Regions from separate parts of the Saccharibacillus brassicae genome, predicted to be linked through region 1. Evidence: riboswitches for the same ligand, from Rfam matches in the RefSeq annotation. Region 1 holds a riboswitch; each other region holds the start of a gene.
The links. A riboswitch is a leader RNA that binds a small molecule or an ion and turns the genes downstream of it on or off. The one in region 1 is predicted to bind thiamine pyrophosphate.
Positions count from the first base shown of each region.

Region 2: linked by a shared signal. The riboswitch ahead of FFV09_RS06180 (ECF transporter S component) and the one ahead of FFV09_RS12995 (ABC transporter substrate-binding protein) in region 1 are both predicted to bind thiamine pyrophosphate.
Region 3: linked by a shared signal. The riboswitch ahead of FFV09_RS10115 (ThiF family adenylyltransferase) and the one ahead of FFV09_RS12995 (ABC transporter substrate-binding protein) in region 1 are both predicted to bind thiamine pyrophosphate.

Region 1 is NZ_CP041217.1:3,123,847-3,131,733, forward strand. It holds gene FFV09_RS12970 (TatD family hydrolase) at 1-809, opposite strand, end outside; gene FFV09_RS12980 (ABC transporter ATP-binding protein) at 1,326-2,357, opposite strand; gene FFV09_RS12985 (ABC transporter permease) at 2,354-3,154, opposite strand; gene FFV09_RS12990 (thiamine-binding protein) at 3,151-3,450, opposite strand; gene FFV09_RS12995 (ABC transporter substrate-binding protein) at 3,531-4,592, opposite strand; TPP riboswitch at 4,719-4,832, opposite strand; gene FFV09_RS13000 (pyridoxamine 5'-phosphate oxidase family protein) at 5,005-5,421, shown strand; gene FFV09_RS13005 (EAL domain-containing protein) at 5,693-6,733, shown strand; gene FFV09_RS13010 (undecaprenyl-diphosphate phosphatase) at 6,969-7,781, shown strand.
Region 2 is NZ_CP041217.1:1,512,488-1,520,374, forward strand. It holds gene FFV09_RS06175 (ATP-binding cassette domain-containing protein) at 1-761, opposite strand, end outside; gene FFV09_RS06180 (ECF transporter S component) at 745-1,356, opposite strand; TPP riboswitch at 1,481-1,595, opposite strand; gene FFV09_RS06185 (SDR family NAD(P)-dependent oxidoreductase) at 1,672-2,667, opposite strand; gene FFV09_RS06190 (glycosyltransferase family 4 protein) at 2,913-4,094, shown strand; gene FFV09_RS06195 (glycosyltransferase) at 4,091-5,233, shown strand; gene FFV09_RS06200 (DUF1861 family protein) at 5,236-6,219, shown strand; gene FFV09_RS06205 (helix-turn-helix domain-containing protein) at 6,686-7,471, opposite strand; gene FFV09_RS23950 (MarR family winged helix-turn-helix transcriptional regulator) at 7,610-7,887, opposite strand, start outside.
Region 3 is NZ_CP041217.1:2,428,811-2,436,697, reverse strand. It holds gene FFV09_RS10125 (iron-siderophore ABC transporter substrate-binding protein) at 1-1,073, opposite strand, end outside; gene FFV09_RS10120 (ATP-binding protein) at 1,617-2,930, opposite strand; TPP riboswitch at 3,203-3,313, shown strand; gene FFV09_RS10115 (ThiF family adenylyltransferase) at 3,379-4,458, shown strand; gene thiE (thiamine phosphate synthase) at 4,556-5,179, shown strand; gene thiS (sulfur carrier protein ThiS) at 5,188-5,388, shown strand; gene FFV09_RS10100 (thiazole synthase) at 5,393-6,271, shown strand; gene FFV09_RS10095 (FAD-dependent oxidoreductase) at 6,286-7,569, shown strand; gene FFV09_RS10090 (S-layer homology domain-containing protein) at 7,691-7,887, shown strand, end outside.

The DNA of each region.
Region 1 (7,887 bases):
AAAGGACCTTCGAACGGCCACGGGCCGTCGGTTTCGCTCATGACGAGCGTTTCCGGGTAGAGCCGGGCCAGGTCGCGGATTTCTTTTTCATAGAGCAGGTCCGGGGTAAAAGAAATCCGGTAGCCGCTCGCGATCATGCGCCGGACGGTGTGCTCGGAGCCTTTGAACCAGTGGAAATGCGCGCGTTCGACGCTGTATCGCTCCAGCAGGTCGCACGCGGTATCCGCATCTTCGTACACGGCGTGCAGAGCGATCGGCAGGTCGTGCCGGGCGGCAAAAGCGACGAAGCGTTCGAGCAGCCGGACGTATCCGTCTTCGTCGAGGCTTTCGCCGCGTTCCGACGCTTCGAGCCGGCTATAGTAAGGCAGGCCGACTTCGCCGACCGCCGTCATGCGCGGCGGTTGGGCAGAATTTGAAGGCGCGGAAAGCAAACAGGGTGCTGCCGATTTCTGCACGCCGGACGCCGTTTCGGGCGTGGACTCTGCCGGCGAAGCCTCTTCCTCTGCCTGCGCATCTGCCCGTTCGCCTATCCCCTCACTTGTCGCAGCCCGGGCTTCCATCCAGGCGAATAGCGCTTCTTCTTCCTCGGGAGTCGGCAGCGGCTGCTCGGGATGGAAGCCGTAAGCCGGGCGCACGACGTCCGGATATTGTATCGCCAGCGCCTCGGTCCGGCGCGCGGATTCCAGGTTCATCGAGACGGCAACGACAAACGCTCCACCTTCGTCCTGGAACTCGCTCAGCATGCGCGCCGCCTGCTGCGGATCGTACTGCTCCAGATGAATATGCGAATCGGCCAATTTGGCGCTCATGGCGGACGAACCTCCTGTCGTTTTTTTATATGAAAAAAAGCGGCGGGGCGCAAAGGGCAGGGCGAAAAAGGACGGGCCGTCCGGACCCTTTAAAACCCAAACCCAAACCCAAACCCAAACTAAAATGTGTGCAAAATGACAACATTTTATACCGAAACAAGCCGATTTTGCGAAAAAGTGTTCATTATGCTCACATTTTCCGCGAAAATCGGCCCAAAACGTACTTAAAGCTCGGATTTGTTGTCATTTTGATCACTTTTCGCTAAAAAATCGGATTTCCGGGTGAAAATGTTGACGAAAGGTCAACATTCCCTCAGCCTACGCTGCGACTGCGACTGCGACTGCGACTGCGACTGCGACTGCGACTGCGACTGCGACTGCGACTGCGACTGCGACTGCGACTGCGACTGCGACTGCGACTGCGACTGCGACTGCGACTGCGACTGCGACTGCGACTGCGACTGCGACTGCGACTGCGACTGCGACTGCGACTGCGGCTGCGGCTGCGAGGCCGTCTTACCCTCTCGCAGCCGCGTCGCGGCTTTTGCGCTGCTCTTCCTTCATCAGTCCGGTCAGTTCGCGGCGCAGCGCCAGAAATTCCGGCGTTTCCGCGATCTCTTCGCGGCGCGGGCGCGGGAACGGGACTTCGATCCGCCGAAGCACGGCGGAAGGGCGGCCGGACAGCACATAGATCGTGTCCGACAGCAGCAGCGCTTCCTCGATATGGTGCGTGACGAACAGCACGGAGCGCCGCGTCTCTTCCCAAATATCGAGCAGCCACGCTTGCATCTCGCTGCGGGTAAAAGCGTCGAGCGCGCTGAACGGCTCGTCGAGGCACATAAGTTCGTGCGGACTGAGCAGCGCGCGCACAAAGGCCGCGCGCTGCTGCATGCCGCCCGACAGCATGTGCGGATACGCCTGCTCGAAGCCGGCGAGACCGGCGCGCGCCATCCAGCGGCGGGCTTCTTCGAGCGTCTCCCGGCGCGAGGCGCCGTTGATCTCGCGGTCGAGGATCACGTTGCTTTCGATCGTGCGCCAGGGAAGCAGCGCCGGCTGCTGCGGCATGTAGGCGATATGGCCGCGCTCGCCGGTAATGACCCGGCCGTCCAGCGCGATCTCGCCGGCGTCCGGCCGAAGCAGTCCGCCGATGAGGTGGAACAGCGTGCTTTTGCCGGAACCGGACGGTCCGATCAGGCTGACGAACTCGCCCTCGCGCACTTCGAGCGAGACGCCGCCGATGACGGGCAGCGGCTTGCGTCGGCTGCCGAACGATTTGCTTACGCCGGACAGCGCCAGCTTGACCGGCGAATCGTGCCCGCCTCCGGAAGCGGCTCGCAGCTGCGCGTGTTCTCCGTCAGCGTTCCTGCCGCCGGATTCAAGCCGGCGGCCCGCATCCGCTCCGGCACCGCTCCCGCCGTTCTCTACCCCGCGCCGCGAATCGCTCTCGCCATGCTCTACCTCGCGACGCGCACCGCTCCCGAGCCTACCGTCGTCTCCGACTCTTTTAACCGGCAGGCCGTTCTCTTCGATTCCGCTCATCCCGCTCATTCCGCTTCGCCTCCTTCCGCGTTCCCGCTTCGGCGTCCGCCGCGCACGACGAGCCGCTCGATCAGCGTGACCAGCAGGAACAGCAGCAGGCTGAGCGCGACGATGATCACGATGGCGGCGAAGATGCGGTCGGTGCGAAACGCCGATTTTTGCAAAATCATGTAATAGCCGATTCCTTTTTGCGCGCCGATCCATTCCGCGATAACGGCGCCCATGACGCTGTACGTCGCGGCGATGCGCAGTCCCGAGAACAGGGAGGGCAGGGCGTGGGGGAACTCCAGTTTACGGAAAATTTGCACCCGTTTCGCCCCGATCATGCGCATGTAGTTCAGCATCGTCCGGTCGGTCTGCGCGAATCCGTCCATCGCCGAGACGGCGACGGGGAAAAAGCACACGAGCGTAATGACGATAATTTTCGGCAGCAGGCCGAAGCCGAACCAGATCATGAGCAGCGGCGCAAGCGCGATCGTCGGCACGTTCTGGCTCAGGATCAGCAGCGGATAGAGCGCCGATTTGAGCAGGGGCACCAGATGCAGCAGGCAGGCGACCAGCAGGCCGACCGTCGAGCCGATCGCGAATCCGATCAGCGTCAGCCGCAGCGTGGACAGCGTGTGCATCCAGAGCGAGTCCGCGCTGCGCGAAGCTTCGCCGGCGATCAGCGAAGGAGACGGCAGAATCCACGCTTCGATCGCGAAGAAGCGGACCGCCATCTCCCACACGAACAAAAACAAGAGGACCGCCACGAAGGGCGGCCACGCGGAGCGGAACCATCGGCCGAGCGTCAAGCGCAGGCTCATGGACGGTATTTGGCGGTCAGACGTTCGATGCTGATCCCGTCCGGACTCGGATAATGCGCGATTTTGATCTGGGAGATGACACTCGGCGCGCCGGCTTCGGTCAGCGCTTCATGCATCTGCCGCACGATCTCGAGCAGTTCCGGCAGTTCGCCTTCCATGGTCGTCTCCAGCGCGTGTACCTCGTATTTGACGCCGGAGCGCTGGATCACTTCGATCGCTTTGTCCACGTAGGGGATGGAGTCTTCGCCGTTCGGCGTCTTCGGGATAACCTGAATGCTAAGCAGGGTCGCTGCCATAAACCATCTTCCTCTCTGGGCTGAATTTTATCTGGATTCTATCCGAATCTTGTCCGAATCGGACCCGACCCGGAGTGCTTCTATTTCGCTGTCGGCAGATAGTCGTTGGTGAACGCCTTCGTGGAATCGAATTCGCCTTCGAGCAGGTTCTGCGAACTCATCCACTTGCCGTAGTTGTCCCATACTTCCGGCTTCTGCATGCCCCATTGGTCCGCGTCGTCGCGGTATTTCGGGCTGAGCCATTCCTGGCTCGCTTTGACCAGTTCGGGATCAAGGTCCGGCACGGCCTGGATCAGGATATCCGCCGCTTCGGCCGGATGGTCGATCGCGTATTCGTAGCCTTCGCTCGTCGCTTTCATGAACGCTTTGACCAGTTCCGGGTCGTCCGCGATCTGCTTCTCGTTCGTCGCGATGACCGGCGTGTAGTAGTCGAGACTGTCGGAATAATCCTTGACGTACAGCATGTCGATCGGTTCGCCGCGCAGCTTCGCTTCGATGCCTGTCCAGGCGTAGAAGATCCAGGCGAAGTCGATATCGCGTTTGACCGCGGTGAAGAAGTCGGCGTCGCCCATGTTGATGTTTTCCACTTTGGACACGTCCGCGCCTTCCTGGTCCATGATCGATTTCATGACCGCCGCTTCGACCGGGGAACCCCAGCCGCCGTACCGTTTGCCTTCGAAGTCTTTGGGCGATTTGATGTTCCGGTCGGTCGGAGCCGCGAAGCCGGACGTATTATGCTGGATGACCGCGGCGAGCGAGACGAGCGGAACGCCCTGGACGCGCGCCTGCGTGATGCTTTCCTGGTAGCTGATGCCGAACGGCACTTCGCCCGAAGCGACCATCTGGTCCGCGCCGCCGGCACCCGGCTGCAGGATCGTGACCTTCAAGCCTTCCTGTTCGTAAAAACCTTGATCCACCGCGGCATACAGGCCGGTGTGGTTCGTATTCGGCGTCCAGTCCAGCACGACGCTTACGTCGCGCAGCGTCTGCGCTTCGCCGCCATCCGCCGCTTTCGGGTCACCGGTCGCCGCAGGCGTTCCGCCGCCGGCACCGCCCGAGCAGGCGGTCAGCGCCAGCAGCAGCGCCGCGAGCGGAGCCGTCCATTTTATTCTTTTGCCGATCCCCTTGTGCGTGCTTCTCATTTCTCTGTCTCCTTCAACCGTATTGCCCGCTGCTTCATGCCCGCCGGAACGCCAAAAAAGCGCCCCGGATTCCGGGACGCGTCACGTCGATGCAAGCTGCGGGTCCCGATCGAGAAGCTAGATGGGGCAAACACGCTTAAACGTTCCTACGCTGGCATTACCCAGATCAGGTATAAGGGTCAGTATCTGCTTGGGATACACTCTCAGCCGGCCTTGCTTCCGGCACCCCCCGGGGGTTATGAATTTGTCGGGTTTGCTTCGGAGTCATTATAGCCTTTAAAAGAAAAGCTGTCCAGCGAACGAATCGATTCGGTAAGCATCCGGTTCACTTTCGTCTATTCGGGTACTTACTAATAGAGAGACGAACCACTGTAGCTCGAATACACCCATCTTGCTTAGGAGGCTTTATACCATGGACCAACAACAATTGGAACAAAAAATTACGGAAACTTTGGAACGTAACCGTTTCGGATCTTTCGCCACGGTCGAAGGCGGCCGTCCGAAAGTACGTTACATGACCGTATTCAATGAAGGCATGACCATCTATCTGGTCACCAGCTCCCAGACGCACAAAGTCGAAGAATTGGAGAAGAACCCAAACGTGGCGCTGCTGCTCGGCTTCGAACAAGGCGGAACGCAGGACGAAGTCCAGGTCGAAGGTACGGCCGAAATTACGCGTGACGAAGAGCTGCGCAAAAAGCTGTGGCACGATTCGTTCGAGCAGTGGCTCGAAGGACCGGAAGATCCGAATTACGTCGTGATCAAAATCACGCCTTCGCGTGCGGAATACGCCAAAAGCAAACACGAAGTGGAAGTTTGGGAAGGCTAAACCTCTTCTGAACGCATAAGTCAATTGTTGTATAAAAAGCTCCGAATCGGCCCAGTGGCGCCGGTCGGAGCTTTTTTGTATGAGAATTGTGTGAAATTGTTTTGATAATCAGCTAAAAGGTCTAAAAAATAAGTCGAAAGAACCCGATTCTAAAAGAGGGGCACTGGGTAATAGGTGAAGATTGAATCGCTTGCTGTCTAGGTTAAAGGAACCGGTTTTTTGGTCGGAGTGGATATTGCGTCAATTATAAGTTTTGGGGGGTTCCTTAAGTATGGAGCATATATGCAGCAGCTGTCAGCCGGTAAAGCCCATCGAAGATTGGGGTACCGTGTATTTGCGTCCCGTGACGGAGATGCTGAATGAGTTGGTCGAAGATCGCAACTGGAAATCGGGACGAAACGGCTACGAGAGCGGCGTTCTGTTTTTTTCATATACGAGCAAGGAACAATTTCTGGAGATGGCGGAATGGCTGAACAGCCTGCCGGTCGAATGGACGGAACCGCTTCAGGTGAAGATCTGCGGGGAAAAAGATTCGCCGGTTCTGCTGCCATGGCTGCCGTTCTCCCAGATCGCGGCGCGGTTTCAAAACATGGACATGGTCAGCATCATCACGCAGGAGAAATTCACAAGCTTCATGCAGCCGATCGTCAACGATCAGGAAGCGATCGTCGCTTACGAATTTCTGCTGCGCGCGGCTCCCGGGGGAGAGTCGTTCAATCCGTTTGAACTGTTCGACGTGGCGCGGCGTACCGGGATGCACTCGTTTCTCGACCGGGCGGCGCGAATCTCGGCGATCCGTCGCAGCGCGGAAGTGCTGCCCAAAGGCGTAAAACGTTTTATTAATTTTCTGCCGTCCTCGATCTACAATCCGGACTACTGCCTGAAGCATACGTTTGCCGCTATTCAGCGCTACCAGCAGGACCCGCAGGACTTCGTGTTCGAAGTGGTGGAGACGGAACGGATCAGCGACATGCCGCATTTGCAGCGCATCTTCAACGTGTACCGTTCGCGCGGCGTGTCGGTGGCGCTGGACGACGTCGGTTCGGGTTATTCGACGCCGGAAGTGTTGGCCAACCTGAAGCCCGATTTCGTCAAAGTCGACCGGGGCTTGATCGACCGCTGCGACGAATCGCCGGACAAGCAGCGCCGCATCGAAGAGATCGTCAACATTTCGTCGAGCTTCGGCGGCGTCGTGCTGGCGGAAGGCATCGAGCGGCGCGAAGAATACGAGTTCTGCCGCAGCCTTGGCATTTCGCTGGCCCAGGGTTATCTGTTCGGCCGCCCGGCGTCGGAACCGATCGCCGTCGGCTGACGGATTGCGATAATTAATCGGTCGTTTCTTTTGCGAAAAACAGAGCAGGCCTGCCCGGTGGGCGGACCTGCTTTTTGGTTTGGAAGCCGGCGATGCAGCGAGCGGGCAGGGGCGGCGAGTGCGTGCGTGGCTTTCCTATTCCCTCCGCTTCATGTTAAATTGGGAAGATGTGCCGGGAGCCGACGTTCGGTTTTTCGACCGGGCACAAGTATACATAGAAGAAAGTGGGAGAGAAATGGAAGAAAGCTGGCTGTGGCTCAAATACCTGATTCTGGGCATCGTGCAGGGCGCGACCGAACCGATCCCCGTCTCGTCCAGCGGTCACGTGATCGTCGCGCAGCGTCTGCTCGGCGTGGATCAGACGGGACTGACGTTCGAAATTTTAACGAATACGGCATCGCTGATCGCGATCATGTTCATTTACCGGCACGACATCTGGAGATTGATCACGGGGAGCTGGAAGTACATGCGCACCCGGAACGCGGCATACAAGTCGGACTTCATGTTCGCCGTCTACGTCGTCGTCGGAACGATCCCGGCCGTCGTGGTCGGCCTGCTGTTCAAAGATTGGATCGAAGCGACGTTCTCGTCGGTCAAGACGGTCGCGGTCGCGCTGCTGTTCACCGGCCTCGCGCTGTGGCTGATCCGCAACATGCGCGGCCGCAAGCAGGACGGCGACCTGAAATTCCGCGACGCCCTGCTGGTCGGCCTGGCGCAGGCCGTGGCGCTTATTCCCGGCGTGAGCCGTTCGGGCTCGACGGTCATCGCCTCGATCGGGACGGGCATGAAGCCGGACACCGCGCTGCGCTTCTCGTTCATGCTGTACATCCCGGTCAGTCTGGGCGCGATCGTGCTCGGCGTACCCGACATTATCGAAGCGTCGGACGCGCCCGGTATGCTGCTTCCTTACGTGCTGGCGTTCTTCGCGGCGCTGATCGTGACGTATTTCGCGATGCGCTGGTTCATGGGCATCATGGCGAAAGGGAACCTGAGGTATTTCTCGTATTACTGCTTCGTGGTAGGGATTTTGTTGTTGATTTTCTTGTAAAGTATCCAAAAGCGCGCTTCTCCGAACAGGGAAGCGCGCTTTTTTTGTATGAGAAAATAAATTAGGTATTTATGAATGGTTAAATGTGCCAATTCAACTATGGTTA
Region 2 (7,887 bases), 1.6 Mb from region 1:
TAAGCCTCGTGCCAGGCTTCCGGATGCCAGATGCCGTATTCGCGCATCTCCGCGCGGTAGCGGCCGAAGATCAGGGCCGCCGGACCGTCGGCCAGTATCGTGCCGTCGCCCCGGAACAGGACGACCCGGTCGACCCAGTCCAGCACTTCTTCGAGCCGGTGCTCGACGATGATAACTGTCCGGCCTCCGGCGACGCGGCGAACGGCGTCCCAGATCGTGCGCCGCCCTTCCGGGTCCAGCAGCGCGGACGGCTCGTCGAGCAGCAGCGTGTCCGGTGCGAGCAGCAGCACCGACGCAAGCGCGAGGCGCTGCTTCATGCCCTGCGACAGCGAGCCGATCGCGACGTGCGGGTCGGGCAGGTCCAGCCCGACTTCGCGCAGCGCCTGTTCGATCAGCGGCCGCATCCGCGGCGCGGGCACTTCCAGATTCTCCAGCACGAAAGCCAATTCTTCGTCGACGTAAGGCATACAGAACTGCGTGTCGGGGTCCTGGAACACGATGCCCGCCGAATCCGGCACGCTCAGCCGCTCCGCCTTGAGCGGCACTTCCGTGATCCGCGGGATGATGCCGCCGAGCACCTGCAGCAGCGTCGATTTGCCGCAGCCGCTCGGGCCGAGCAGCAGCACTTTTTCGCCGCGGCGGATTCGGAGCGACAAATCGCGAAACAGCAAGTCCGGCGTGCCGGGAAATTTCAGCCGCAGCTTCTCCGCTTCGGCGGCGTATTCGACCTTGGGCTCCGGCTGTTCAGCTGTCCAGCGCATCGTATTCTTTCCTCTCCACCGGCCGCAGCGACTGGGTAACGCCGGCTTTTTCGAGCAGCTTCGCCAAGCCGTACATCAGGTACCCGGCGATGACGAAGCCGCTGATCGTCCGCAGCGAATATTTCAGAATAAGCAGCCACGTCGCGTATTCCGTGACGTACCCGTAATAAATGTCCGCCAGCAGCGAGCCGGCGGCCGCCGCGATACCGGCAAGGCCCGCGACGAAAGCGCTGGTGCTGCGGTAACGGAACGCCGCGAAGACCAATTCGGCGCCCAGCCCCTGCACGACGCTGTAGAGCAGCAGTTGGATGCCGTAGGCGCTGCCGAAAGCGATCTCCAGATGCGCCGCCGCGATCTCGGCGATCAGAGCGACGCCGGGCTTGCGGATCAACAGAAACGCAAGCGTCGAAGCGGCGAACCACATGCCGTAGACCAGCTCGTCCGACTGGACGAACAGCAGCCCCGCGATGCTCGATACCGATGCCCACAGATGGTAGACGACGCCCAGCACGAGCGATACGACGACCGTGACCAATACGTCGGTCAGCGTCAATCCTTTGCGCCGCGAAGGCGCCTTTTCACTTTTGATACCCATTGTCCCATTCTCCCCGCTCATAGTCGTTTGCTGCGGTAACGACGAGGGTTCGCCCGGCATTTTCGCTGCCGGAAGCGCAAAAAAGCGGCTTTCCGGCATAAAAATGCGCAGAAAGCCGCCGATTTCACGGACGGATACGAATTCTCTACGCTGGCATGATCCAGATCAGATTAACGGTCAGAAGCGGTCAAACGGCTTCAATCTCAGTCCGGCTCGCCCGGACCCCCGTATCGTTATGCAGTTGCTTTTCACCCTACACCTTTTGGCGCGGCAGCGCAACAGCGAATTTCCGCATGCGCCGCTTAGGTAGGTCTCTTACTTCATGCCGCGCCGCAAAATCCGCAGCATAACGGCCTGCACCAGCCGGTCCGGCAGCCGCTTTTTGAACCAGACGAGCGCGGCCGCCCCGCGCGGCAGCACATAGCGAAAACGGCCGCGGCCCCGCCGTCCGAGCGCCAGGTCCACCGCGAGCTTCGCCACGTCGCGCGGATCGCCGCCGCTCTGCGCGCTGGCACGCGACATATCGAGCATCCGCTGCAGCGCCGCCTCGTTCGGCGAATGCTCCGCCCGGTGAATGCCGGCGAAGCCTTTGTCCCAGATCTCCGTCTTGTACGACGCCGGTTCGAGCACGTAAGTGCGGATACCGTGCGGAGCCGTCTCAAGCGCGAGCGATTCGCTGAAGCCTTCGATCGCGAACTTTGACGAGACGTACGGCGCGTAGCCGGGCAGGCCGATCGCGCCGCTGACGCTGCTCATCTGGATGATGCAGCCGCTTCCGGCCTCGCGCATGTACGGGACGACCGCGCCGGTCATGGCGATCAGGCCGAACACGTTGACCGCGAACTGTTCCCTCCAGCCGTGCATCGGCACTTCGCCGATGAATCCGCCCATCGCGAGTCCCGCGTTGTTGACGAGAATATCGATCCGCCCGAACGCTGCGCCAATGTCCGCCACCGCTTCGGTCACGCGTGCGTCGTCACATACGTCAAGCGCCACCGGGAAGATCAGGCCCGACACCGGCCCGGTTCCGAGCGGAATCAGGCCGCGCGGTTCGATCGTCTTCCCGGCGTCTCCGCTCCGATTCCGGACGGCGCCGGCTTCGGCTCCAGGTTCTGCGTCCCTGCCCGCTGCGACTTCCGCCCCTGCCGCGCGGTCGGCTTCCCGCGCCGCGGCCAGCAGCCGCTCCGCCGCTTCCGGCCGCCGCATGCAGGCCGCTACGCGCACCCCCTCCGATGCCAGCCCGATACAGATATGCAGGCCGAACCCGCTCGACGTGCCTGTCACGATCGCCGTTTTATTTTTCGTATCCATGTTTCGGCGCTGCTCCTTCACTTGGACCGCTCCCCGTTTGTCAATTTTCATTACATTATACGTTTGCTTGCTTTACATAATATCGACCAAGTGATAGCGTTGATCTATTCCCCTTACGAACGGACTCCTCTTCTGGATCACTCTGTTTACCCTTTCCTTTTCATGCACCCCTGATAGAAATAAAGCTCTCTTTATTTCTTTTTTTCGTTCTGTTTTATGTAAAAATATGAAAAGGAGGATTTATCATGATAAATCCAAATCTCCAACCTGCCACGCCCGGAATCAAAGCCGTTTTCGTTGGAACCAGTTCGCCGCGCGAGTGCGGATTGGCCGTTTTTTCCCAGGATATGATGAGCCAGTTGGCCCTGCTGGGCGACTTCGCTCCCCCGTCCATTATAGCGGTAGAAGACGAAAGAGCGTATGCGTACCGCAGCGAAGTGATCGGCAAAATCGCGCAGAACCGGCTTGACGATTATTTACGGGCCGCGGATGACCTCAACCGGAGCGACGCGGACGTCGTCGTCATCCAGCACGAATTCGGCATCTACGGCGGCGACAACGGCAGCCATATTCTCGATTTCGCCGCGGCGCTGCACGTTCCGTTCATCGTCATTTTTCATACCGTGCTGGCCGCCCCGTCTTCGGAGCAGCGCCGGATCATGCAGGAACTGGCCGCGCTCAGCTTCAAGGTCGTCACGATGGCGCGCAACAAAATCGCCGATTTGACCGACGTGTACGACATCTCGCCGACCAAAATCGAGATGCACCATCACGGCGTCCCGACTGTGCAGACAGAGAGCCGCGAGCAGCTGAAAGTCCGTTACGGGCACGAAGGACGCCAGATCCTGTCCACGTTCGGCTTCCTCAGTCCCGGCAAAGGCATCGAATACGTCATCGAAGCGATGAGCCGCGTCGTGCTTACCCATCCCGAAGCGCTGTACATCATCTGGGGCCGTACCCACCCTAGCATCAAGCGCCGCGAAGGCGAAGTGTACCGGGAAAGTCTCCAGCAGCGGGTCGCGGAACTGGGCCTCGGCACAAACGTGCTGTTCGTGGACAAGCATCTGTCGCAGGAAGAAGTTGTGCAGTCGCTCGTTATGTCGGACATCTACCTCACCCCGTATTTGGGGCAGGATCAGGCGGTCAGCGGGACGCTCGCGTTCGGCATCGGCTACGGACGGGTCGTCATCTCGACGCCTTACCGCTATGCGCAGGAGATGCTGGCGGACGGACGGGGACTGCTGGCGGAGTTCCGGGATTCGGTCTCGCTGGAAAAACATATCCTGAGCGTCTTCGATCAACCGGAGCTCAAAGCGGACATGGAACGCCGGACGCTCCAGCTCGGAAGCACGATGCACTGGAACCATATCGCCGGCGAATACGCGGCGCTGCTGCGCACCTGCTCCGCCAAAGGAAGTGCCGTTTGAACACCGCCCCGAACCCCGACGCGCTCTCCCTGTCGTACCTGCGCCGGCTGACGGACGACACCGGCATTTTTCAGCATACCAAATTCGGCGTGCCCGACCGTTTCCACGGCTATACGTCGGACGACAATGCCCGGGCGCTGATCGCCGCCGCGCTGGCCTATGCGGCCCAGCCGGGCGAGACGACGCTGGATCTGGCGCATACGTATACAGCTTTTCTGTATCACGCGCAAAATGACGACGGCAGCTTCCGGAACTTCATGAATTACGACCGCTCGTTCGCGGAGACGATCGGTTCCGAAGACTGCCAGGGCCGCTGCGCCTGGGCGCTCGGCTCGGCGATCGCAGACAGTCCGCTGCCGGACAATCTGCAAAATACGTGCAAGTACATGCTGAACCGCGCGCTGCCGCATCTGGAGGAGATTCGTTCGCCGCGGGCGATGGCGTACGCCTTAATCGGCCTGACTTCGATACTGGACGCTCCCGGGGCGCTGCTCTACGCGTTTCCTTACGGAGACGCGGACGCGCCGGACCCGGAGTTTCTGCCGCGCACGCGGATCGAAGCGCTGGTCGACAAGATGGCCGGCCGGCTGCTCGGCAGCTACCGGACGTATCGCAGAGACGATTGGCACTGGTACGAAGATTCGATCACGTACGGCAACGCCATGCTGCCCTGGGCGCTGCTCAAAGCGTCGCGGCTGCCGAACCGGACGGAGTACGCGGAAGCCGCGCGGGAAAGCCTTGATTTTCTGCTGCAAAAAACGTCCGCGCCCGAAGGATATTTCAAGCCGATCGGCAGCGACGGCTGGTACGTCCGGGGCGAAGCTCCGGCGCCGTACGACGAACAGCCGATCGAAGCGGCCGAGACGCTGCTCGCCTGTCTGGAAGCGTACGACCTGCTGGGCGATCCCGCTTACCGCGCTTTTGCGGTCCGCTGTTACGACTGGTTCCACGGCAGCAATTCGCTGCGCAAATCGCTGATCGACGCCCGGACGGGCGCCTGCTACGACGGTCTGCACGCCCGCGGCTTGAACCTGAACCAGGGTTCCGAGAACATCGTGTCCTACTGCACGGCCCAGGCGGCCATGCGGCCGCTGCGGCATGACGAGCCGGCCGCCGCGGCCGGAGGCCAACGCTCATGAGCATGCTGCGAAGCGAATGGACGGCCCGAACGTGCGAAGAACTGCTGCGCGATTACGTGCCGGCCGAGACCAAAGGCCGCAAACTTGTGTTCGAAGGCGTGGACGGACGCGACGTGTACAATATTACGGCTCCGTTCCGGAACGAAGGCGAATGGTATATGGCGGGACGGGTGGAAGAACGCAATTCCGAAGATTCGGAAGTCGTCTTTTTCACGGCCGAGAACGGCATCTGGAAAGCCAAAGCCGATCTGCCGCGCTTCCGCCTGCAGGACCCGTTTATTACGCGGCTCGGCGGCGAATGGATCATGGGCGGCGTGCAGCTGCACTTCTCCAAAGAACCCGAACGCAAAATCGACGGCTGGCGCACCGTGCTGTACCGCGGAAGCGTGCTGCACGATTTGACGCACGTCAAGTCCGGTCCGTGGAACATGAAAGACATCCGGCTGACGCCGCTGATCGACGGCACGGTCGGATTCTTCTCCCGGCCTTTCGGCGTGGAAGGACGGGTCGCCGTTATCGGATTCAATATCATCCAATCGTTCGAGGAGCTGTCCGAGACGATCTTCCTGCACGGCCATCTGTTCCGGGACCAGTTCGTCAAGGAAGAATGGGGCGGCGCGAACGAGATCCATATGCTGAGCAACGGCATGCTCGGCGTGCTCGGTCATATTTCGCGCCGCGACGCGGACGGCATGCTGCATTATCATGCGATGACGTTCGGGCTCAACCCGTGGACGCTGGAAAAAACAGAGCTGAAGATCGTCGCGGTCCGCGGCGATTTCCCCGACGGTCCGGCCAAGCGTCCCGATCTGGTCGACGTCATCTTCAGCGGCGGGCTGATCCGCGAAGCGGACGGCCGGGCGGTGCTGTACGTCGGCGCAAGCGACACGGAAGCGTACAGCCTTGAGCTGGGCGATCCGTTCCTCGAGTACGAACGGCTGCCCGCCGTTTGCGCCGAAGATCCGCACGGCCTCAAAGGGAAATGAAGCACGCACCAAAAAGACCTCCGGAAAAATTCCGGAGGTCTTCGGGTTTCCTGCGCATCGGGCCCGGCCGCAAGGCCGTCGTCCGCCGTGCAAGAAAATATGTAGGCTTCGGGCGCAAGCCGTCCGCCTCGGCGGACACAGGCGCACTGTGCATACGGGTGCCGCATCGTGCATATATGGTCGATCATTATGGACGTTGAAAAGAAATCAGAACCACAATTCGCTTTGTTCGGCCGCTTTGACCCGGCGCAAACGGTTGCGGAAAATGGCATTGCCCCCGGTACGCCCCGCGCCGCAGCTAATCCGTCTTTTGATTAACATGATCGTTCCTCCTTCCTCATTCCCGCGCTATCGCGTCTAAAGAATGAAAGCTAACGAATCATTACCCCGCGGTGTGACTCTCTAAACAGCGCGGCGGAAGATCCGATTAACGGAGCGGGAGGAACCGCCGCCCCGCAAGGCGGGGTCAGCGTATTTCGGACGGACTTTTGCCCGTGTACTGCTTGAACTGCCGGCTGAAAAAGAAAATGTCCCGGTAGCCGAGCGCTTCCGCCACTTCCGTGACGTTCATGCCGGCATGGCCGAGCAGATGCTGCGCGCGTTCGATCCGCATGCGAATAATGTACGATTGCACCGAGGCTCCGACCAGTTCTTTGAATTTGGCGGAAAAATACCTCGGCGACAATCCGGCCCGCGCGGCCAGGTCTTCGACCCGGTGGGCGAGGCTCGGATGCTGCCGGACGTAGTTGGCCGCTTCGTGCACGACCTCGTACAGATGGTTGCTGCCCCGGCGTTCCGACGGTTGTTCGCGGTCGCCGCGCAGCAGTTGGATCATCATCTGCTTGAGCAGCAGCTTCGCTTCTTCTTCGGCCCCGTACGCTTCGCTCAGCAGCAGGCGGACGTAGCGCGACAGCAAATATTCGAAGTCGACCGTCTCGTCCAGCATGCGGTACGCATGCGGAATATCGGTCGTCTCTCCTTCGATATTGAAATGGATATACGTCAGCACGAGCGGCTTCTGCGGATTGTGCGTGGCGCTCGTATGGTCGCCCGGCCGGAACAGGAAACAGCTTCCTTTGCCGATCTCGTGCGGTTCGTCGTTCAGCAGCAGCCGCCCTTCCCCGCTCCAGACGTAGAACAGGTCATAGTTCTGGAGCGGCTGCTCGCGTTTTTGCCATTTCCAGCCCGGTTCGCACGCGATCTTCGCGACGTAGGGCGTCAAAATAAAAGAGGATGGCGGCACGTTCAGCAACGGTACCCGCTCCTTTCTTCGTGTAAAAGTAATGGAAGATGCCGGCGGACAAGCGGCGCGGCATCCGAACAGGCCCGGCCCGGAAAACGGACCGGACGAACAGACGGCGAACGAAGATGGCGGACGGCGAAGCGCCCGTCAGCCCCGTTCATCGGGCCCGGCTTTCTCCGTGTCCTGCCGCCGCTTGGCCCGTTCTTCGGCTTCGCGCCGCGCCTGCTCGCGGCTCTCTTCATACGTCCACAGCGAGACTTCGCGCTCCCCGTCCGAAGCGGCCGGCGCTTGCGGCGGCCCGGCGGCGGAACGTTTCTCGCCGGTATCCGGCGGAGCGGAAGAGAGTTCCGGGCCGCCCCGCCCGCCGGTATCCGGCTGCACGGCACCCGGTTCCCCGCCCATTTCCGGGCCCGCGGCAATCAGCC
Region 3 (7,887 bases), 700 kb from region 1:
AGCAGCTTCATGTAATCGTCGATCGTGTACGCGATCGACAGCGGCGTCGGCGTTCCGGCCGCGACGAGCGGCGTATCCGCCGTGATGAAAGCGACGGAACCGCGTTCGATGGCCGGGATTTTGCCGAGCAGCGGATCGGCCTGCAGCGCTTCGAGCAGCTGGTCGTCGCCGTAGCCGACGATCAGGTCGACGTCGTTCAGCGCCTGGGCGTTCTCCGCGCTCAATTCAAGCGAGTAGCTGTCCGGATCGGTAATCAGCGAAGTGATGCTCTCCGGGTAAGTCAGGCCCATCTCTTCGAGGAACGAGACGCGCGTATCGACCGGCGTGTAGATGTGCAGCTTGGACAGATCGTCGGAGGAGAAGTTGACCCAGGCGATTTTTTTGTCCTTGAGCTGCGGGTAGGCGGCGAATTTCTCGTTAATGAGCGTTTCGGTGTCGGCGATCAGCTTCTCGCCTTCGGCCGGCATGCCCATGCCCTGGGCGATCAGTTGAACCTGCTCGCGCCATTTGGTCGTCCACGGGGACGTCGGGTAAGCGACGACCGGAGCGATCTCGCTCAGCGTGTCGTAATCTTCCTGCGTGATGCCGGAATAAGCGGCGAGGATCACGTCCGGCTTGGTATCGGAGATCGCTTCGAAGTCGAGGCCGTCCGTGTCCTGGAACACGTTCGGGTCGGCTGCGCCGAGCTCGTCCAGCTTTTCCTTCGTCCACGGCAGCAGTCCGCTGTCGTCCTGTACGCCGAAGTTGGCGGCGGAGAAACCGTCCGGTACGACGCCCAAAGCGAGCGCTACGTCCTGGTTGCCCCATTGGATCGTGACGATCCGTTCAGGCTTGCTCTCGATCACGGCATCGCCCAGCGCGCCCTTGATCGTAACCGGGTATTCCATGGCCGAAGCGTCGGCGGCAGCCGGTTCTTCTTCGGCAGCTGTCGTCGTGTCCGCGGCCGGAGCCGTTTCGGTCGTCGCCGAATCGGGAGTCGTAGCGGCCGGCTGCGCGCCGCAGCCGACGAGCGCCAGAACCAGCAGAATCGAGATCATGGCGGTCAGGAGCGAATATTTTCTTTTTCTGTTCATGATGAACCCCTCTCTGTGTGGAAAGCTTATTGGGTGGAGCAAAAGTCTACGCGGTGAATAAAAATGCAATAAAATGAGAAATATGATTCTGATAATGATTATCAACATCACTAAATATATCGGTATACAGGGAGCGCTGTCAATCGCAAATTTGAGCGCTCAGCCGGAAATACGTACGTATTTTCATAGCAAAACCTGACATTGGACGCGGAAAAGAACGGATCGAGCCGCAATTTTCGAACATTCGCAGACCAGGCACGCCAAAAATGCCCGTCGCACCAAGATCGGACATTTGGAAGGGAGAGCATACGAAAACGCCCCTACTGAAGTACGGACGTTAGCAGGCAGGGCATACCAAAAACGTCCGTACTTGGAGTACGGACGTTCGCGGCACGCAGGTTTAAAGTTCCGGACTTGAACATGCATGCTTATACGGAATTATACGAAAAGCGCAGGAAGCGGAACGACCGGCCCGGGCCGCTTGGATTTCACCAGACAGCCCGATGCTCCGATGGTTCGCCGGCCAGTCGGCTTACCGCCCGCTTACCGGCCCCAGGCCGATTCGGGCAGCTCGACCGGCAGGCTGAACGAGAAGCAGCTGCCTGTCGCCGACGAATGCTTCAGCCGCAGCTCGCCGTTCATCAGGTCGACGAGCTGCTTGCAGATCGACAGGCCGAGCCCGGTGCCGCCGTAGCGGTTGACGTAGTTGGCCGTATGCAGCTGCGTGAACGCCTGGAACAGCAGCGGCTGCTTGTCTTCCGAGATGCCGCTGCCGGTATCGGTGACGGTGAACGTCAGATGCACGTTGGCCTCGCGGTCGTCTTCGAGCGCGGCGCCCGAGGCGGACGACAGCGGCAGCACCGCTAGACTCGTCTCCCGGCCTGTTCCGGATTCGGCGGAGACGTAAGCTTCGATCCGGATCTCGCCTTCTTCCGTGAACTTCAGCGCGTTGGACAGCAGGTTGATCAGGATCTGCCGGATTTTGTTCTCGTCCCCGATCCAGAGATCCGGCATATGCATCGGAATGACCTCGTTCAGCTTGACGTTTTTGCGGGCGGCTTCCGAGCGGAACAGCTGCAGCACTTCGACCAGGCAGCCCCTGAGCGAGAACGGTTCGTACACGACTTCCATTTTGCCGGAATCGAGCTTGGAATAATCCAGGATCTGATTGAGGATCGTCATGAGGGAACTGCCGCTGGAATGGATCAGCCGCAAATACTGCCGCTGCGTCTCCGACAGATGCGTCGATTCGAGCATCTCGCCCATGTTCAGAATCGCGTTCATCGGGGTGCGGATCTCGTGGCTGAGAATGGCGAGCAGATTCGCTTTTTCTTCGAGCGTCTTTTTCCGTTCCTGCTCGGCTTCGCGCCATTTCTGGTACGTATGGTCGAGGGTTAGCATATTTTCGAAAAAAGCGGCCAGCGATTGCAGCAGCTCGACGTCCTGCGGTTGATACGCGTAAAAGTTGTCGTCGAACGCGCACAACGAGCCGAACACGCGGCCGTCGCCGTCCTTGATCGTGACGCCCATGAACGAGCAGCCGCCGATAAAAGGGGTCACGTCCATATTCCGGGTCAGCGGGTGGTTCCGGTTGTCGTCGATCACGAGCGGCTCGGGGCCGTGTTCGGTCACCAGATGGCAGTAGGAATCGGTGTGGTCGATCACGAGTCCTTCCTGTAAAATGACGGCGCTCCGGTTGATCGTATTGAGCACTTTGGTCTCGTATTCGTCGCTCAACGCGATGCAAAACGTGTTCGCGGGAATGATCTTGCAGGCCGTATCCACGATTTGGGCGGCCGAGGCGTACAATTTTTCGGACAAAACGTCCATCACGTCGATATAACTCGTCTTAAGCAAAGCGCACCTCCAAATAAATAAACGTTTCGGGACAAAGAAAAAACCATTTATTAAAATATTTGCGTAAAATAGGAATAGGAGTATGAAAAAGAGAGCGAATAAACGTAGATAATGTCGGAAAAAGACGGATTTCTACTAAGTATGTTCTGTTATAAACTCATAACGGCTTCTCCTAAACAGGTATCGCGTACGCTTGGCGCAAAAAAAGTCGAATCGCCGGCCGATCTCCCCGTTGCCAAGCGTCGAACGATTCGTTATGCTGAATTCAAACCGAATATGAATGCGGGTGCTGGATGAAGTCCGGCTGAGATGGGAGCCTTGTGCCCCGGACCGTTAATCTGATCCAGGTAATGCTGGCGTAGAGAACCTCATTCGAATTGTTCAAGCCATTCGTGTATTCTCCGAATGGCTTTTTTGTTTGTTCACGCACAAAGCGGGGAGGACGATCATGAACGACGACCTATCGAAAACAACGGAAATAACCCGGAACGCCGCTGCGCAAGCAGGCGGCGGGGCGGACGACGAACGGTACTCCCGGCAGAAGCTGTTCGCGCCGATCGGCGCCGAAGGACAGCGCAAGCTGTCGGAACGCGCCGTGTGCATTGTCGGCATGGGCGCGCTCGGCACGGTGCTGGCGAACCATATGGTCCGCGCCGGCGTCGGCAAGGTGCGCATGGCGGACCGCGATTACGTGGAGCGCAGCAACTTGCAGCGGCAGATGCTGTACGACGAAGAAGACGCGGAGCGGTCGCTGCCCAAAGTGGTGGCGGCAGAGAGCAAGCTGAAGCGGATCAACTCGTCCGTGGAGATCGAAGCGGTGTTTGCCGACGTGACGCCCGGCAATATCGCGCAGCTGCTGGACGGCGTCGACCTGGTACTGGACGGAACGGACAATTTCCGGACGCGGTTCCTGCTCAACGACGCCTGCTACGCGCACGGTATTCCGTTCGTGTACGGCGGCGCGGTCGGGTCGAGAGGGATGAGCGCGATCTTCGTGCCGGGCGAGACGCCGTGCCTGCGCTGCTTCATCCCGACCGCCGATTCCGGCGGCGAGACGTGCGACACGGTCGGCGTGATCGCGCCGATCGTCGATATCGTCGCTTCCTACCAGGCGGCCGAAGCGCTCAAATATCTCGTGGGCGACCGCGAAGCGCGGCGCGGCACGCTGCTGTCCATCGACGTCTGGAACAATCGCCAGCACGAACTCGGTTCGGTGCGCGCGCGGCCGGACTGTCCCTGCTGCGGGCTGCGGGAATATCCGGCGCTCGCCCGCGAAGCGGAGACGACGCTGTCGCTGTGCGGCCGCGATTCGATCCAGATCGCGGGACACGCGCCGTTCGAGCTGGAATCGTGGCAGCGGCGCCTTGCGCCGGCGGCGCGCAGCCTCAAAGCGAATCCGTACCTGATCCGGGCCGAGCTGCCGGGCGGCGAGCGGATCGTGCTGTTCGCGGACGGGCGGGTGCTTGTGCAGGGGACGGACGATCCCGTTCGGGCGCGCACGATTTACGACCGGTATGTCGGGGATTAGGCCGGGTTGCCCAGCAGGGCAGACGCAGGCGCAAGACAGGGGCATAGAACGGAATCGAAATCGAAATCGAATGTGAAAAAACAGGGAGGCGAATCTTTTGCGGGACTTCAGATTATATGCGATTACCGGCGAGAACTTTCATCCGGGACGCGAACTTGCGGACGTCATGGAGCAGGCGATCATCGGCGGCGCCGACATTGTCCAGTTCCGGGACAAGCACAGCGATCCGGCGGAGCGGCTGCGCAAAGCGCGATCGCTGCGGGAGCTGACACGGCGTTACGGCATTCCGTTCATCGTGAACGACCATATCGACCTGGCGCTGGAAGTGGACGCGGACGGAGTGCATCTGGGACAGGGCGACGTGCCGCTCGAAGAAGCGCGGCGGCGCATGGGCTCCAAAATCGTCGGCATCTCGACGCATGCGATCGAAGAAGCGCTGCTGGCGCAGGAGCAGGGCGCGGACTATATCGGCGCCGGTCCCGTGTACGCCACGCAGACCAAAGCCGACGTCGTCGCGCCGGTCGGGCTCGGTTATATCCGCGAAGTGTCCGAGCGGATCGGCATTCCGTTCGTGGCGATCGGCGGCATCAAGCTGCACAATGCGGACGACGTGATCGCGGCCGGCGCGACGCGGCTGTGCGCGGTCAGCGAGATCGTCGGCAGCGACGATCCCGCGGAGGCATGCCGGGCGTTTATTCGCATACTGGACAGGAAAGGGTGAGCCTTCGAATGGTGGAATTGATCATAAACGGAAGCAGGCAAGAGCTGGAAGCCGCCACTTTGGCGGACGTCGTGGAGCGGCTCGGTCTGACCGGGCGGCCGATCGTGGCGGAAGTGGACGGCGAGGTGCGCACGTCGGAGCAGTGGGCGTCGACGCCGGTCACGCCGGGCATGAAGATCGAATTGGTCCATTTTGTGGGAGGAGGCTGAACCGATGAACGAATATGAAGATGAATACGGATACGACAACGGCCAAGCAGCAGCGGGAGCAGAGGGCCGCGCCGACTCGGCGCGGCCGGCAGAGCGGATCGAACCCGGCGGCGACGGCTGGAGTCTCGGCGGCCTGAACATGCAGTCGCGCTTTTTCCTCGGGACAGGATTGTTCCCGAACCCGTTCGTGCAGACCGAAGCGATCGCCGCGTCCGGCACGGAAGTGCTGACGTTCGCGATCCGGCGCGTCGATCTGGAAGCGGCGGAAGACGATTCGATTCTCCAGCATCTGGAGCAGGGCGCTTACCAATTTCTCCCGAACACGTCGGGCTCACGCACGGCGGAAGAAGCGGTGCGAATCGCGCGGCTTGCGCGCGCGTCGGGCCTTAGCGATTGGATCAAGGTGGAGATCTGCGCCGACGAGCGGACGCTGCTGCCCGATCCGATCGAGACGCTGCGGGCGACCGAGATTCTCGTCAGGGAAGGCTTTACGGTGCTGCCGTACATCTCGGACGATCCGGTCATGTGCCGGCGCCTGGAAGAAGCGGGCGCGGCGGCGGTCATGCCGGGAGGCGCGCCGATCGGCACCGGCCTCGGCATCTTGAATCCCTACAATATTAGCCTGATCGTCGAGCGGTCGAACGTGCCGGTCATCGTCGACGCGGGCCTCGGCACGGCCAGCGACGCGGCGCTGGCGATGGAACTCGGCGCTTCGGCGATTCTGATGAACACGCCGGTCGCCAAAGCGCAGGACCCCGTCGGCATGGCACGGGCGATGCGCCTTGCGATCGAAGGCGGCCGGCTCGCCTATCTGTCGGGCCGGATGCCGAAGAAGCGGTACGCGTCGGCCAGCAGCGGCTTCGAGTCGCTGATCGTGGAATGAGCGGGGGAGCGGCCATGAACGATTCGTTCCTCGTGCTTGGCGGAGGTATCATCGGCTTGTCCTGCGCGCTGGAGCTTCGGCTGCGCGGCGCGGACGTGACGCTGCTCGAAGCCGGCGCCTGCGGCGGGCAGGCGTCCGGCGCGGCGGCCGGCATGCTCGCGCCGTATTCCGAAAATCCGGATTCGCCGGACGAGTTCTTCGCGCTGTGCCGCGCAAGCCTCGACCTGTATCCGGCCTGGCAGCGGCAGGTCCGGGAGCTGTCCGGCCGGGACTTCGAATATACGGAGTGCGGCAGCCTGTACGCCGCTTACCACGAAGCGGACCTGGCGGCGCTTGAGCGCCGGCTGGACTGGCAGCGCAGCCGCGGATCGAGCGGCACGATCCTGCGCGGCGGCGAACTGCGCGCGGCCGAGCCGGGCTTGTCGCCGGCCGTGGTCGCGGCGCTGCATACGCCGGAAGAGAGCCATATTTACGCGCCGGACTTCGTCGAAGCGCTGAAAAGCGCCTGCGTGAAAGTCGGCGTGCAGATCCGCGAACGGCTCGGCGAGCTGGAGCCGACGCAGTGGGCACGCGGCGTGGAAGTCCGGGCGAGCGGCCGGGGCGTAGACGGGGCATCCGGGCTCGGCGCGCGGAACGCCGGCGCGGAAGCGGGCGGGGAGCGGCAGCCGGCGATGCAGGCGGGCGGGCAGGGCGCGGCGCGCGAAGGCTGGGCAGCCGAACGCAGCCCGGCGGACGCGGCCGGAGCTTCCGGCGCGACCTTCCGGGCGGACCGGCTCGTGGTCTGCACGGGGGCCTGGGCCGGCGGATGGGCCGGCCGCTTCGGGCTGCGCCTGCCCGTGCAGCCGATCCGCGGGCAGATCTGCGCGTACGCCTGGGGCGCGGAGCAGGTGCCGCTGCGGCACATGGTGTTCGGCAGCCAGGGCTATCTGGTGCAAAAAGCGAACGGGACGCTCGTCTGCGGCGCGTCCGAAGACGTCGCGGGCTTCGATACGAGCGTGACGGAGCACGGCATCGCGCGATTGACGCGCTGGAACAAGCGGATGCTGCCCGCGCTGGAAAAGGCGCAGCCGTTTCACCGCTGGGCGGGGCTGCGCCCGGCGACGCTCGACGGCCGGCCGCTGATCGGGCGGCTGCCGGGCGCGGAGCGCGTGATCTTCGCGGCGGGCCATTACCGCAACGGCATCCTGCTGAGCCCGGTGACGGCGAAGAGGGTCGCGGACTGTGCCGAAGGACGGGAAGCGGAGCCTTGGCAGCACGCTTTTCGGCCGGAACGGTTCGGTTGGAACCCGGCAAAGTGAGGCCGGGTTCCGGCCAACCTCAAATTTACTTCAAATTTTAATATTTTCATTATGAAAGCGTGGGCTCCGGTCGATGTCAACAAGGTAGGATATTCGGCGAATTCAGAGGAGATCATAGATAATGGAGATTAATTGGAAAGCCTGGCTGTTCGCAAGCGCTATTTTTACAGCAGCAGCAGGAACAAGCAGCACATCTGCGTTTGCGGCGACCCCGAGCACGGACGTATCGTTCAATGACCTGGCCGGCGTATCGCCGGAACAGACAGAGGCGATCCGGGAAGCGGCCCGTCTCGGGTTAATTACGGGCTTCCCCAACAA